One region of the Streptosporangium sp. NPDC020072 genome, then DNA from elsewhere that is predicted to be linked to it. Evidence: riboswitches for the same ligand, from Rfam matches in the RefSeq annotation. Region 1 holds a riboswitch; the other holds the start of a gene.
The links. A riboswitch is a leader RNA that binds a small molecule or an ion and turns the genes downstream of it on or off. The one in region 1 is predicted to bind glycine.
Positions count from the first base shown of each region.

Region 2: it holds a riboswitch for glycine, as region 1 does, so the genes downstream of both, gcvP (aminomethyl-transferring glycine dehydrogenase) here and gcvT (glycine cleavage system aminomethyltransferase GcvT) in region 1, are expected to answer to the same signal.

Region 1 covers NZ_JBEYAB010000002.1:128,495-136,399, reverse strand. Annotated here, with positions in the region: gene ABZ470_RS03920 (DUF6286 domain-containing protein) at 1-306, shown strand, start outside; gene ABZ470_RS03915 (hypothetical protein) at 495-2,330, opposite strand; gene ABZ470_RS03910 (L-serine ammonia-lyase) at 2,443-3,819, opposite strand; gene gcvH (glycine cleavage system protein GcvH) at 3,905-4,294, opposite strand; gene gcvT (glycine cleavage system aminomethyltransferase GcvT) at 4,291-5,379, opposite strand; glycine riboswitch at 5,421-5,505, opposite strand; glycine riboswitch at 5,508-5,606, opposite strand; gene ABZ470_RS03895 (hypothetical protein) at 5,746-6,498, shown strand; gene ABZ470_RS03890 (TetR/AcrR family transcriptional regulator) at 6,610-7,215, shown strand; gene ABZ470_RS03885 (alpha/beta hydrolase) at 7,212-7,905, shown strand, end outside.
Region 2 covers NZ_JBEYAB010000032.1:2,951-10,855, forward strand. Annotated here, with positions in the region: gene ABZ470_RS41460 (DUF5999 family protein) at 1-94, shown strand, start outside; gene ABZ470_RS41465 (alpha/beta family hydrolase) at 107-712, opposite strand; gene ABZ470_RS41470 (hypothetical protein) at 795-1,175, shown strand; gene ABZ470_RS41475 (hypothetical protein) at 1,193-1,975, opposite strand; gene gcvP (aminomethyl-transferring glycine dehydrogenase) at 2,057-4,912, opposite strand; glycine riboswitch at 5,072-5,163, opposite strand; gene ABZ470_RS41485 (MerR family transcriptional regulator) at 5,178-5,708, opposite strand; gene ABZ470_RS41490 (bifunctional nuclease family protein) at 5,943-6,413, opposite strand; gene ABZ470_RS41495 (MerR family transcriptional regulator) at 6,493-7,143, opposite strand; gene ABZ470_RS41500 (FHA domain-containing protein) at 7,170-7,682, opposite strand.

The DNA of each region.
Region 1 (7,905 bases):
CTGGCCGTGCTGCCGGGCAAGACCCGGTTGGTGCCGCTGGAGTCCGCGGACTCCCGGATGGTGATCGGCCTGACCAGGGCGGGGCTTCGCCGTACGCTGCGGGCGGCGGCGGAGTCGGTCGACGGGGTCGGGCGGGCCCGGGTACGGCTCGGCTCGCGTGACATCGAGGTCACCGTGTTCACCGACGCCGACCGGACGGGCCACCTGCTGCGTCAGGTGGGCATCGTCGTGGGCGACCGGCTGACGGCCCTGGGCGCGATGTGCGCGCGAGAGATCGTCGTACGGCTGTGCAGGAGGGGAGCCTGATGCGGGCCTACCTGGACAACAGGGTCGGCCTGGCCCTCACGGGGGTGACGCTGACCGGGGCGGGGATGTACGCCTGCCTGCGGGGGCAGAGGAAGCTCTCCTCCCAGCCACGCGACGACCGGATCATGAGCCGGGGGCTGCCCTCCTACCTGGAGCAGCACGCGTGGCTGGGATGGCTGGTGGCGTTGCTACTGGTGGTGCTGGCGCTGCTGTCGATCAGGTGGCTGCTGCGCGCCCTGGGCTGGGGACGGGTGGGACGCCGCAGCGCCACCGGTACGGCCATGCTGGGGGTCGCGGTTAAAGAAATCGAAGGGCTCGTCCGAGTTGGCGTCAGGCACGCGAAGGACGATCGTCTGCGCGTCGCGATCACCTGCGGGCCGGCCACCGACGTCGGCAGGCTCGTCGCGCGGCTGAACAAGGACGCGGTCTCCAAGGTCCGCAGGACGATAGGGGACGAGAACCTCGGCGCCTGGGTCAGGCTGCACGTCCGGGGCCGCTGACCTCGCCGGTCCCGGTGCCGTCGGTCCCGGGACGGCCGGGGCGGCGGGGGCGGCGGGGGCACGGTCCCGTACGGCGAAGGCGAGTCCCGCGGCCAGGCAGGCGAACGGGACGGCCGGGACCACGTAGCGGTGGTCGAAGGCCGCGATGAAGGGCGGCAGGGCCAGCAGTACGGTCCCCGCCGCCCACGGCAGCAGCACGACCCCGCCGAGCCGCCGCCAGTTGCGCAGCACCCCGGCCAGCCCGACCAGCACGATCACGGCGAGGACCGGGCCGCGCAGGAAGCCGTTCTCCTGGTAGAGACGCAGCCAGCCCGCGTACGGCTCGACGAGACGGGTCTCGCCGGAGGCGCCCTGGTAGGCGACGGTCAGCTCCTCGGCGGTCCTGCCCTGGGAGGCGGCGCCGGTGGGGAAGGGCCTGGCGACGGCGGGGAAGACGTAGGCGCTCTGCGGGCCGGGGGTCGGGTAGACCCTGCGTTCCCAGTCGAAGACATGGGCCACGTCGGTGAGGCCCGCGGTGAGGAAGTCGAGCGGCTGCGCCCTGATGGCCTGGGCCGCGAAGGCGCCCGCGAGCCTGTCACGCTCGGCCCAGGTTCCCTTGACCTTGTTCAGGGGCGAGGAGGCGTCCCAGATGTAGACGGGCGGGGCCTTGCGCTCGGCGACGGGGACGGTCGGGCACAGCGCGGCCTCGGGACCGGCGGGTTTGATCCTGGCGCAGTCGGCGAAGGTCATGGTGCGCGCCCAGAGGAAGGCGTTTCCCCTGGTCAGACCGTAGTTGCCGTACTCGGAGGCGAACCAGGCCGCGTAGCCGCCCAGGCCGATCGCGCAGGCCAGCGCGGTGGCCGTGACCGCCCGCCATCCGGACCGTCCGATCACCATGCACACCAGCACCACGAGGGCCAGCGGCAGCCCGATCGTCCTGGTCACGGTCGCCGCCGCGAGCAGGAGCCCGGCGAGCAGCGCCGCCCACGCAGGCGGGCGCCGCCGCCACATCACCAGCGTGACCGCCGCGACCACGAGGAACTCCATCGGCAGGTCCGCCATGACGAGGTGTTCGAGCTGGACCTGGTGGACGTCGAGCAGCACGGGGAGCGTGATCAGCGTCGCCCCCCACCCCGGCAGCCCTCCCCGGCGGCGCAGCAGGAGGTAGACGCACAACGCCGTGGCGAGCCCGAGCAGGTGCTGGATCACCACGACCGCCTGGACGCTGGACAGCGGGCGCAGCGCCCACAACAGCAGGGAGTAGCCGGAGGGCCGGGACTCCATCGGCCGGGGGTCGAGTCCGGCGCCGAGGTAGACGAAGGAGTCGGCCCAGAACCACAGCGTGGGCCGGTAACCGAGCACGGCCAGCGCGCGCACCCCGATCCCGGCGAGCAGGGCCAGCGCGAAGAACCAGTGAGAGCCACGGGAACCACGGGAGCCCGGGGAGCCGCTGTGGTCACGGTGGTCGCCGGGGAGGGCGGACGCGCGGTGGCGGGCCCGGCCTCCCGGACGTGTCTTCTCCGGCTGTGAGACCTCCGTCGGCACGACGTCCTCCCGACTCTCGGTGACAGCGGCACCCAGCATAGGGGCGCTACGGCGAGTGGCCGGGTGAGATGTCAAAGTTCGTGGAGTTTGGCGTGTTTGCCGGGAGGTCGGGTCAGCATTCGATGACGTTCACCGCCAGGCCGCCCCTGCTCGTCTCCTTGTACTTGTCGAGCATGTCGCGGCCGGTGTCACGCATCGTCTTGATCGCCTTGTCCAGGGAGACGAAGTGGCGGCCGTCGCCGCGCAGCGCGATCCTGGCCGCGGTGATGGCCTTGATCGAGGCCACCGCGTTGCGCTCGATGCACGGGATCTGCACCAGGCCGCCGATCGGGTCGCAGGTCAGCCCCAGGTTGTGCTCGATGCCGATCTCGGCGGCGTTCTCCACCTGCTCGGGGGTGCCGCCGAGCGCCTCGGTCAGCCCGGCCGCCGCCATCGAGCAGGCGGAGCCCACCTCGCCCTGGCAGCCGACCTCGGCGCCGGAGATAGAGGCGTTCTCCTTGAACAGCACGCCGATCGCCCCTGCGGTGAGCAGGAAGCGCACCACCCCGTCGTCGTCGGAGTTCGGGACGAACCGGTCGTAGTAGGTGAGCACGGCCGGGACGATGCCCGCCGCACCGTTCGTCGGCGCCGTGACGACCCGCCCGCCCGCGGCGTTCTCCTCGTTCACCGCGAGGGCGAACAGCGAGACCCAGTCCATCGCGTGCAGCGGGTCCTTCTCCGCGGCCTCGCTCTGCAGCCTCCGATGGAGCTGGTGGGCTCTGCGCCTGACCTTCAGGCCGCCGGGCAGCACGCCCTCCTTGGCGATGCCGCGCCCGACGCACTCGCTCATGACGCGCCACAGGTTCAGCAGCCGGTCGCGGATCTCCCGCTCGGACAGGCCGAAGGCCTTCTCGTTCTCCAGCATCAGCCCCGAGACGGAAAGACCCGTCTCCGTGCAGTGGCCGAGCAGCTCGGCCGCCGTGGTGAAGGGGTACGGCAGGACGGTGTCGTCCGGTTTGATGCGGTCGGCGCCGGTGGCGTTCTCGTCGACCACGAAGCCGCCGCCGACCGAGTAGTAGACCTTCTCCCGCAGGACGTCGCCGGTCTCCCCGAAGGCGGTGAACCGCATGCCGTTCGGGTGGTGTGGCAGGGAGATCTTGCGTTCGAAGACGAGATGCTCACCGACCACGAACGGGATCTCGCGGGAGCCGTACAACCGGATCGTTCCCGAGGCGCGCATGGCGGCCAGCCGTTCGTCGACGGTGTCGACGTCGACGAGTTCGGGTTTTTCGCCGGTCAGGCCGAGAAGGACGGCCTTGTCGCTGCCGTGGCCCTTGCCGGTCAGGCCGAGTGAGCCGTAGAGGATGACCTCGACCCGGGTGGTCTTGTCGAGCAGGCCGTCGTGGTCGAGCCCTCTGGCGAACCTGTGGGCGGCGGCCATCGGGCCGCCGGTGTGCGAGCTGGACGGGCCGATACCGATCTTGAAGAGGTCGAAGACGCTGATCGCCATTGATCTGCCCTGCCTTTGCGCTGTCCCGCGGTCGTGATCACGCGCGCCGGTGGACGCGCGTGATCACGACGCAAGATTAGATATTTCAGGATTCGCCCGAAGTGAGTGCCGTGTACTCCTCGGGGGACAGCAGGTCCTCCGGGTCACCCTCAAGCCGGACGCGGAACAGCCAGCCGTCGCCATAGGGGTCACTGTTGACCAGCGAGGGGTCGTCGACGACGGCCTCGTTGACCTCGACGACCTCACCGCCGACCGGCGCGAAGATGTCGCTCACCGACTTGGTCGACTCGACCTCGCCGACCGCCTCACCCGCGGTGAGCGAGGAACCGGCCTCGGGCAACTGGACGAAGACCACGTCACCGAGGGCGTTGGCGGCGTAGGCGGTGATGCCGACGGTCAGGGTCAGGCCGTCATCTATGCCCGAGATCCACTCGTGCTCCTTGGTGTAGTGCAGCTCCTCGGGAATGTCACTCACTTTTTCCTCCTGTAGAAAGGCAGCTCAACGACCTCGACCGGCTCGTGACTGCCCCGGATGTCCACGGCCAGTCCAGCGGACGTTCCGTTGTCCACGTAGGCCATGGCGATCGGCCTGCCCAGGGTCTGGGAAGGCGCTCCGCTGGTCACCTCTCCGACGACGACGCCGTCGCCGGAGACCACCGGATACCCGTGGCGGGGCACCCTGCGGCCGGTCGCGATCAGTCCCACCAGGCGGCGGGCCGGGGGGACGTCCTTGAGCGGCTCAAGGGCGGCCCTGCCGACGAAGTCGCCTGGTTTGTCAAACCTCACCACACGGCCGAGCCCCGCGTCGAACGGGGTGAGATCAGCGGAGAGCTCGTTGCCGTACAGCGGCATCCCCGCCTCAAGACGGAGGGTGTCACGCGCCGAAAGCCCGGCGGGCAGCAGGCCGTACGGCTCGCCCGCCTTGGTGAGCGCGGCCCACAGCGGCTCGGCGTCGTCGGCGGCGACGAACAGCTCGAAGCCGTCCTCGCCGGTGTAGCCGGTGCGGGCGACGAGGGCGGAGAGCCCGGCGACGGTCGCGGGAAGGCCCGCGTAGTACTTCAGGCCGTCGAGGTCGGCGTCGGTGAGCCCGCCCAGGATCTCGCGGGAGCGCGGCCCCTGTACCGCGACCAGCGCGTACTGCTCGGAGCGGTCCTCGACCGCGGCCTCGAAGGCCCCGGCGCGCTCGGTCAGCTCGGCGGCGACCCGGGGGTAGTTGGAGGCGTTGGCGACGACCATGAACTCCTGGTCGGCCAGGCGGTAGACGATCAGGTCGTCGAGCACGCCGCCCTGGGGATCGACGATCATCGTGTAGCGGGCGCGTCCCGGCTCAAGGGCGGAGATGTGACCGACGAGCGCGTAGTCGAGGGCCTCGCCTGCCTGCGGGCCCGTCACGAAGATCTCTCCCATGTGGGAGAGGTCGAACAGGCCGGCCGCCTGGCGGACCGCGTTGTGCTCGGCGGACTCGCTTCCGTAGCGCAGCGGCATCAGCCAGCCCGCGAAGTCGGTCAGCGTCGCGCCGAGGGCCTCGTGAACACCGCGCAGCGGCGTGGGTCGGGACATGTTCGCACCTCAGACAGGGGTCGGATGAGAAGCATCCTCCCCCTCTGTCATGGATGCCTGAGAGCTTCGCCCGATTTTTGCCGGACTTTCACCTTCGGCGAGGCCGTACGGCCTGCTTTCCAGAGGCACCTACCCACGCGGTCCTTTGCCTTGAGAGGTTTGCGGGGAGGGCTTGCTCCTTCAGGGGTCCTGGCCTGGATGTCAGGACGCTCTCCCGCGCGGGCTCGTCGGTGTCCCGGCCAGCCTAACCGTAGGCGAGGGCCGAGCGAAATCCCCGGGTCGGGACAGAGTGTCCGGTTAGGCGTGATCATGACGGCTCTCGCATAACCTGAAGGTGCAGTGGGGGATTTGTTCCAACATCGAATCGTGGAAACAGGACGGCTACCGCTCTTCTGTTTCTTCGTCGCGCTGATCGTCGCCTTCGTCTTCACCCGCATCAACGTCCGGCTCATCCGCGCCAAGATCGGCTGGTTCGGCAACGTCAGCGTCGGCGACATGCACATCCACCATGTGGTGTTCGGCGTGGTGCTGACGATGCTCGGCGGGGTCTCCGGCCTGCTCGTCTCCGGCGTCTCCCAGGGGTGGTACGCCCTGACCGCGGCCGTCTTCGGGGTGGGCGCCGCCCTCATCCTGGACGAGTTCGCGCTGATCCTGCACCTGCACGACGTCTACTGGGAGGAGGAGGGCCGCACGTCGGTCGACGCGGTGTTCATCGCGATCGCCGTCACCGGTCTGCTCCTGCTCGGCCTGCGCCCGCTGGGCTGGGAGCGGCCGGACGGCACGCCGCAGGGGACGTGGCTGGCGGTCGGCTTCCTCGTGCTCAATCTCATGCTCGCCGTGGTCACCCTGCTGAAGGGGAAGATCTGGACGGGCATGGTCGGTCTGTTCGTCCCGCTGCTGCTGATCGTCGGGGCGCTGCGGCTGGCCCGGCCCGGCTCCCCCTGGGCCCACTGGTTCTTCGCCCCGGGCTCCCGAAGGCCGAGGCCCTGGAAACTGGCCAGGGCGCAGCGCCGTGAGGAGCGCTGGCGCCGCCCGGCCATCAAGGTCAAGATCGCCTTCCAGGAGTTCGTCTCCGGCCGTCACGACCTGCCCTCCTCCCGCCTGCGGCCACGCCGCTGACCTCGGTGAACCGCCGTGCCGTACTGTCGCGCGCCCGGTGAAACTAATCTCATTAGACAGAAGCTAATGGGATTAGTTACAGTCTAGGGACTCTAGGAGAGAGGGGCGCGTATGGCGCGGGCCGGGTTGACGACGGATCGGGTGACGCTCGCCGGTGCCGAACTGGCCGACGAGGTCGGGTTCGACCGGCTGACCATGTCGGCGGTGGCACGACGGCTCGGGGTGAAGGACGCCAGCCTCTACGCGCACGTTCGCGGCCTTGAGGACCTGCGCGGCCGGATCGCCCTGCTGGCGGCCGACGAGAAGAGCGTCCGCATCGCGGAGGCCACCGCGGGGCTGGCGGGCAGGGACGCGCTGGTCGCGTACGCGACCGCCTACCGGGACTACGCCCGCGAACACCCGGGCCGCTACATGGCGACGCAGATCCCCACGGAGATCGACCCCGAGCTCCTGGCCGCGGCGCGCGGGCCGCGGCGCGCGATCGAGCTGACCTACGGCATGTTGCGCGCCTACGCCCTCGGGGAGCCCGACCTGACCGACGCGGTACGGCTGCTGCGCAGCATGCTGCACGGCTTCATCAGCCTTGAGGCGGCGGGCGGGTTCGCGCACTCGCGCCCGGCCGAGGAGTCGTGGTCACGCTGCCTCGACGCCCTGCACACCCTCCTGGAGCGCTGGCCCGCCGATCACGAACCACACGGTGAAGGAAAGAGGACATGACCGAGACGACCACCGGACGCCTGCGTGTGGACGGCGCCGAGCTGTACTACGAGGTGCGGGGGCGCGGGCCGCTCCTGCTGCTGATCCCCGGCGGCACCGGCGGCGCCGCCTCCTTCGAGGAGATCGTCGACGACCTGGCCGCCGACCGCACGGTCGTCACCTACGACCCGCGCGGCCTGTCCAACAGCCCTCTGGACGACCCGGCGGCGCCTCAGCGGGTGGAACAGCACGCCGAGGACGCCCTCGGGCTGATCGACCTGCTGTCCCCCGGGGAGCCCGTCAGCGTGGCGGGCTGCAGCTCGGGGGCGATCGTCGCGATGCGCCTGCTCACCGCCCACCCCGGGCGGGTCGCACGTGTCGTGGCGCACGAGCCGCCGCTGGCCGAGGTGCTGCCGGACGCCGCCGAGCACCGCGCGATGCTCGCCCGTGTCCGGGAGGCCTTCGACCGGGAGGGGCCGATGGCCGCGGCGACCGTGCTCGCGGCCGGTCTCAGGCGGCCGGGGGAGAGCGCCGGCGCGCGGCCCGCCGCCGAGCTGTCCCCCAGGGCGGCCGCGCGCGTCGAACGGTCGATGGCCGACGCCCCCTACTTCATCGGGCGTGTCATCCCGAGCTTCATGGCCCACGTCCCGGACGTGGACCGGCTGCGGGCCCTGTCGGACCGGCTCGTGCTCGCGGCCGGGGCGGACTCCC
Region 2 (7,905 bases), on a different contig from region 1:
CTGCAACGGTGTGGTGCTGTTCGACGACACCGGCGAGATCCTGCCCGACGGCGGGGTCATCGAGCCGCACCGGCCCCTGGCCGGCGTCGCCTGATCGCCTGACCGATCACTCCGCGGCGGCGCGCATCCTCGCGCCGAGCCAGTGCGCGACCACCTCGCCCACCCTGCCGGGATGCCTTTTGAGATCGTGCCCCTCACCGGGCAGCACCACCAGGCGCGAGGTGTCCGCCGCCTCGGGGACCCCAAACGGGTCACGGTCACCGCTGACCGCCAGCACGTCGACCCCCGCCGCGCGCAGTTCCTGCGCGCGCGACCTCTCCGGCTTACCGGGAGGATGCAGGGGAAAGGCCAGCGCGACCACCGCCGTCGCCCCCGCCTGCGAGGCCGTACGGCAGGCGACCCTGGCCCCGTTGCTCCGCCCGCCCTGCACCAACGGCAGACCGGGCCGGAGCCCGCGAAGCCCGGCGACCAGTTCCAGCCAGGCCTCGTCCTGCCTGGCCGCCGATCCGGGAGCCCTGGCCCCTCGCATCCTGAACGGCTGGAGCACCCGGGCGACCACTCCGCCGATCGGCGTCACCGCGTCCCGTACGGCCAGCAGGTCGGGTGCGTCCACTCCCCCGGCCGAGCCGTGGGTGAGCACCAGCAGGAAACGTGGATCGGCCACCTCGTCGATCTCGGCCACGGCCGGGCCGTGAACGGTGCCGATCTCCACGGACGAGGCAGTACTCCGGATGGACACCGATCTAGTCCTAACGGCTGATGTCCGGGCCTGCGGCAGGGCGGACAATCTCAGGGTGCAGGATCATCACGATATCCGACAGGACGTACGGGCGACCATCGGGGCCCGCCGTGACCTCGGCCCCGAGTACGAGGCCGCGCTCGTCGAGTCCTTCGTCGAACGCCTCGACTCGACGATCGCCGCCAGGGTGCGGGCGGAGCTGCAGGCCACGGGTTATCACCCCCAGCAGCACTATCCGCACCCCCAGGGTCCTCCCCCCGCGCCGCGGCGCAAGGGGAACGGCACCGTCCCGATCGCGCTCGGCTCGCTGGGGCTGGCCATCCCGCTGACCGCCGTCGCCGCCGAGGGCGGGACCGTGGGGATTCTGGTCGCCTGGGGCGGCATCGTGGTGATCAACATCGCCCACGCCCTCGGCGGGCTGCGCCACCGCGACTGAAGAGCGGGGCCGGAGACTCAGGCGTCCCGGTTGCGCCGCAGCCTGACCTCCTCGGCCAGTTCCTCGTCCGCGCTGTCCAGGCCGTAACGCCACACCCGCTCGGCGTCCTCCTCACGCCCTCTGAGCGGCAGCGTGCGGGCCAGCAGCTCGATGGCCAGCGCCCCGGTCTCGGCGTCGCCGCCCTCCTCCACCGCCCCGGTGAGCTCGGCGCAGGCCAGTTCGAGATGGGCGATGCCGAGCAGCACCCGCAGCCTCGCCGTCTCCACGACGTCCGGCACGGACAGCGCCTCGACGAGCACTCCCGCCGCCTCGGCCGCCTCCCCCTCCTCAAGGAGGATCTCGGCCAGCCGCTGGGCGGCGAGGGAGGAGATCTCCGGCTCTCCGGTCGCCAGCGCGGCCCTCAGGGCCTCCTCCGCCTCCACGGGGCCCACGGCGAGCCTGGCCAGACCCATGTGCGCCAGCGGAGCGCAGGCGGCGTTCCCGGTGCCCAGCGCGGCCTGCCAGGCCGCCCGCGCCTGGTCGGGCAGGTCGTCGCGCTCGAAGCTCCTGGCGAGCAGGCAGGCGGCCTGCCCGGCGAACTCGGGATGGCCGGTGGCCAACGCGGCACGGGCCGCCGCCCTGGCGTCGGCCGCGTCCCCCCGCTCCTCGAGCACCACCGCCAGCCCGACCGCCGCCTGCGCGCGGTCGGGCCCCTCAGGGTCCGCGGCCAGCTCCGCGAAAATCACCGCGGCGCCGTCCAGGTCACCGTCCTCGGCCAGCCGCCGCGCGGTCTCCAGCGGTCGGGTGTCCACCTCTGGCATGCAGGGTCCCTCCGGGTAAGGAATCGCCCCGGGCCCGGTGGCCCGGAGCCCTGTCCACGAGGTGGATCTTAACGGTGCGAATCAGTCCTCGTAGGCCTCAAGCGGAGGGCAGGCGCACACCAGATTGCGGTCGCCGTACGCCTGGTCGATCCGGCGGACCGGCGACCAGTACTTGGCCTCGCGCACCGACGGCAGCGGGTAGGCCGCCTCGGCCCGCGAATAGGCGTGCTCCCAGTCGTCGGCCAGCAGGCAGGCAGCCGTGTGCGGGGCGTTGCGCAGCGGGTTGTCGGTCTTGTCGTAGGCGCCGGAGGCGACCTTCTCGATCTCCCCCCTGATCGCGATCATCGCCTCGCAGAACCGGTCGAGCTCGGCCAGGTCCTCGCTCTCGGTCGGCTCGATCATCAGCGTACCGGCCACCGGGAAGGACATGGTGGGAGCGTGGAAGCCGTAGTCGACCAGGCGCTTGGCCACGTCGTCCACGGTCACACCGGTCTCCTTGGTGATCTGGCGCAGGTCCACGATGCACTCGTGGGCGACCAGGCCGCCCCGGCCGGTGTAGAGGACGGGGTAGTGCGGGGCGAGCCTGCGGGCCAGGTAGTTGGCCGACAGGATGGCCTGCTCGGTGGCCGCCTTGAGCCCGTCTGCGCCCATCATCCTGACATAGGCCCAGGAGATGGGCAGGATGCCCGCCGAGCCGTACGGCGCGGCGGAGACGGGACCGACCGGCGAGTCGTCGCGCAGCGGGTGACCGGGCAGGTAGCCGGCGAGGTGGGCGCGGACCGCGACGGGGCCGACGCCGGGGCCGCCGCCGCCGTGCGGGATGCAGAAGGTCTTGTGCAGGTTCAGGTGGGAGACGTCCGCCCCGAACTCGCCCGGCTTGGCCAGGCCGACCAGGGCGTTGAGGTTGGCGCCGTCGACGTAGACCTGGCCGCCCGCCTCGTGCACCCGCTCGCAGATCTGGGTGATGGTCTCCTCGTAGACGCCGTGCGTCGAGGGGTAGGTCACCATGATCGCGGCGAGCCGGTCGCGGTGCTTGCCGAGCTTGGCGTCGAGGTCGGCGAGGTCCACGTTGCCGTTGTCGTCGCAGGCGACCACGACGACCCGCATACCGGCCATGACCGCGCTGGCGGCGTTGGTGCCGTGCGCGGAGGAGGGGATCAGGCAGACGTCGCGATGGGCCTCGCCGCGGGCGTGGTGGTAGGCGCGGATCGCCAGCAGCCCGGCGAACTCACCCTGGGAGCCCGCGTTCGGCTGGATGGAGACCGCGTCGTAGCCGGTGACCTCGGCCAGCCAGCCCTCAAGCTCCCGCACCAGCTCCGTGTAGCCCTCGGCCTGCTCCGCGGGGGCGTAGGGGTGCAGCCCGGCGAACTCGGGCCAGGTGATCGGCTCCATCTCGGTGGTCGCGTTGAGCTTCATGGTGCACGAGCCGAGCGGGATCATCGACCGGTCGAGCGCGACGTCCTTGTCCTGGAGCCTGCGCAGGTAGCGCAGCATGGCCGTCTCCGACCTGTGGCTGTGGAAGACCGGGTGGGTCAGGTAGTCGCCGGTGCGCGCCAGCCCCTCGGGCAGCGCGTCGTGCGCCGCGGCGTCCAGGTCGGTCAGTACGGCGCCGCTGACCTCGAAGGCGGCCAGGACCTGCTCCAGGTGGAGCTGCTCGGTCCGCTCGTCGCAGGTGACACCGACGTGGTCGGCGTCGACCAGGCGCAGGTTGACGCCGTTGTCGCGGGCCGCGGCCACGATCCGGGCGGCGCGGCCGGGCACCCGGGCGAGCACGGTGTCGAAGAAGGCGTCGTGGACGACCTCGACGCCTCCGTGGCGCAGGCCCGCGGCCAGCACGACGGCGTGCCGGTGGACGCGCCTGGCGATCCTGCGAAGGCCCTCGGGGCCGTGGTAGACGGCGTACATGCCCGCGATGACCGCGAGCAGCACCTGCGCGGTGCAGATGTTGCTGGTCGCCTTCTCCCTGCGGATGTGCTGCTCACGGGTCTGCAGCGCCAGGCGGTAGGCGGGGCGGCCGTCGGCGTCCTGGGAGACGCCGACCAGACGGCCGGGCATCTGCCGCTGCAGGCCGTCGCGGACGGCCATGTAGGCGGCGTGCGGGCCGCCGAAGCCCAGCGGGACGCCGAAGCGCTGCGAGGAGCCGATCGCGATGTCGGCGCCGAGCTCGCCGGGGGCGGCCAGCAGGGTCAGGGCCAGCAGGTCGGCGGCGGCCACCACCTGGGCGCCGCGCGCGTGGGCGGCCTCGGCGACCGCGCGGAAGTCCCTGATCTCGCCATCGGCCCCGGGGTACTGCACGAGCACGCCGAAACAGTCGGGAAGGGCCTCGGTGAAGTCGCTCTCGACCAGCTCGATGCCGAGCGGCTCGGCCCTGGTGCGCAGCACGGCCTTGGTCTGCGGCAGCGAGCCGGCGTCGACGACGAACACGTTCGAGGAGCCGCGCACCGCCCTGCGGGCCAGCGTCATCGCCTCGGCGGCGGCGGTGGCCTCGTCCAGCAGGGAGGCGCCCGCCACGTCGAGACCGGTCAGGTCGGAGACGACCGTCTGGAAGTTGAGCAGGGCCTCAAGGCGCCCCTGGGAGATCTCGGGCTGGTAGGGCGTGTAGGCGGTGTACCAGCCGGGGTTCTCCAGGAGGTTGCGGCGGATGACCGCCGGGGTGATCGTGTCGTGGTAGCCCAGGCCGATCATCGAGGTGAGCACGGTGTTGCGCCCGGCGAGGGCGCGCAGCTCGGCGATGGCCTCCGTCTCGCTCGCGGCGGGCGGGAGGTTGAGCCTGTCCTTCGCCCTGATGGCCTCGGGGACGGCCACCGCGACCAAGTCGGCGGTCGAGGCGAATCCGACCGCCTCGAGCATGCGGGTCTGGTCGGCGTCCGCGGGCCCGATGTGACGGGTGGCGAACGGCGGGGGGGTCAGCTCGCTGAGCGGTGACAGGTCGGTCATGGGAAGCCTCCCGAGACGTTGGAGACCGGCGCTGGGCGCGGGCGTATGCCGGATCTCCCCCTCTGTCATCGCGACCTGAGAGTTTCACCTTCCGGTGCGTGGAAGGCTTTCCCCGTCGGTGAGACGCGCCTGGCGGGCGTGCCTGCTTTCCAGAGTCGCCTCGCCCACGCGGTACCGGGTGCCTGAGAGATTCCGGGGAGGTTGCTCCTTCGGCGCCCCGATCATGCCGGGGTCTCTCCCGCGCAGAGTCAGCAGCGAGACAACCTTACCCGGTGCGGCGAGCCCGGCGACGACGGGCCAGCTCATCCGCGTGGTGATCGCCTAAAGGGCTCTGGCCGGACTCCGCGCGCTCTCCGGGCAGGTCGGCCAGGGAGCCCTCCACCTCCTGCCAGACGCGGCCGAGGGCTATGCCGAAGACACCCTGCCCTCCCTGGAGCAGGTCGATGACCTCGTCGGGTGAGGTGCACTCGTACACGCTCACCCCGTCACTCATGAGGGTGATCTGGGCCAGGTCGTTGACGCCGCGGTCGCGCAGGTGCTGGACGGCGATGCGGATCTGCTGGAGGGACACACCCGTGTCGAGCAGCCGTTTGACGACCTTGAGCACCAGGATGTCGCGGAAGCCGTACAGGCGCTGGGAACCCGAACCGTGAGCGGCCCTGACCGTGGGCTCGACCAGACCGGTGCGCGCCCAGTAGTCCAGCTGCCGATAGGTGATGTCGGCCGCGGCACAGGCGGTGGGACCGCGGTATCCGATGTCGGCGGGCAGTTTCACCGGCTGCCCGTCGAACAGCAGGCCCTCTTCGCCCGCACGCTGACGTGCCTCCCCGCGCCGTTCCGGGTCATCCTGGTCGGCGTTTCTACCCTCGCCGCTGCTGACCGCCACGCGGACCTCCGGCTTTCTCTCATCCCGCGGCCTGATCTGGGGGTTTGCGCACAGCCGCGGGTTTCACTTGCACCGTAGGACTGGGGCCAAGATCAGTCAACGACCCTCCCCGGCGCGTCGTGAAGCGTAAATGCACCGAAATACCTACCCCGCGCGACCGAAGTCCTCGGGCGTGATCGTGTCAAGGAACTCCCTGAACTTCTCCACCTCGTCCTCCTGGTCGTCGGGAATGATCACCCCCGCCTCCCTGACGATGTCCTCACTGGCGAAGATACGGGCTCCCGTACGCAACGCCAGGGCTATGGAGTCCGAAGGACGGGCGCTCACCTCGACCCCGTTGGAGAACACGAGATCGGCGAAGAAGATCCCATCACGGAGTGCGACGATGTTCACGGTGCTCAGCCGGACGCCGAGCGCGTCGAGCACGTCGCGGAAGAGGTCATGGGTGAGTGGCCGGGGTGGCGGCTCTTCGGCCTGGGCCATCGCGATCGCCGTCGCCTCGGTCATGCCGATCCAGATCGGCAGGTACCGCTCCCCATGTGCCTCCTTCAGCAGGACAATAGGCTGGTTTGAGGGCATCTCAACCCGAACGCCCACGACCTCCATCTGCAACACGGGCTGCTCCGTCTTCGCTGGATTATGACCGGTTTGTTCAACGTAACACTCGTGAGGGGACGAGTGCCTGGTCAGGTTCTCACCGGCCCAAGCCCCCACGCACGGCGGAACGCAGGAGCGAGGCGTGCAATTCCAGCAGAAGACCAGAAATCTCCTTGGCGGTCTCGTCGGCCCGGTCGATGGCCCCCGGGCCTCGGCGGCGAAGCAACGGCGCGATGGCCTGTTCGACGAGGGTGGCCTCCCGCTCGGCCGCGGCCTTGACGACCCGCAGGTGGCGTGCCCTGAGCCCGAAGGCGGCCAGTGCCCCCACGCTGCGGGCCACGGCCAGCGCCTCGGCGTCGTAGTGGCGGGCGACCGCGGCGAGCAGGCCGAAGTCCTCAAGCTCGGTGAGGGTCTCCTCGTCGAGCTCGGCGGCGGCGAGCAGTTCCTTGCGGGTGAGACGAACCTCCGGCGGCGCCTCGCCGGGAAGGGCCCGCGGAGGGGTGACCGGCCGGTCCTCGCGGTCCGCGGCCTCGAGCCGGTCCTTGATCACACGCAGCGGCAGGTAACGGTCGCGCTGCTCGCCGAGGATGTAACGCAGCCGCTCGACGTCGGCGTAACTGAACTTCCGGTAGCCGGAGGGACTGCGCTCCGGCTCGATCAACCCCTCGCCCTCCAGGAAACGGATCTTGGAGATGCTGACGTCGGGGAACTCGCCCTGCAACAGGGCGAGCACCTCCCCGATGCTCATGTGCGAACGAGCCGCCTGGGAGCTCATCATCCTCCAGCGGCGCCACGGGTGAGGAAGACCAGGCGGAACTTGCCGATCTGCACCTCGTCGCCGCCGTAAAGCGGGACCTCCTCGATCCGCTCGCGGTTGACGTAGGTGCCGTTGAGGCTGCCGACGTCACGGACGGTGAACACCCCTCCGCCGCGCCGGTAGAACTCGACGTGACGCCGCGAGACGGTGATGTCGTCCAGGAAGATGTCACTCTCGGGGTGACGTCCGACCGTGGTCAGGTCACTGTCCAGCAGGAAGCGGCTGCCCGCGTTGGGACCACGCATGGCGACGAGCAGCGCGGCGCCCGGAGGCAGTTGCTCGACGGCCTGCCGCTCGGCGAGAAGCGTCTCTCCCGTCTCCGCCTCGTAGGCCTCGATCCCGGACAGGGAGATCGTCGACGTACTGTCTCCCGGGGAGTCGAACCTGGTCAGCGGCGACCCGCATCGTGAACAGAAACGGGCGTCCTCAGGGTTGGCATGACCGCACTGCGTGCAGTAGACGCTCGGCATCGATCGGCTCGGCCTCCTACCGCGAGGACGCGGCAACGGTTCTCGGTACGCGCGCCTCGCTTCATCGCTTCTCAAGTATTTGCTCAGACTGCGAATGCCGCAACATACACCGAATAGCGAGAAAGATCAAGTCCGACGCTCGAGGACGGGTTCGGTCGAGGACAAAGTTACCGCCGGGCGGCGCCCCGGTCCATGCCGCCGCGCTGGGTTTTCGCGCTCTCCG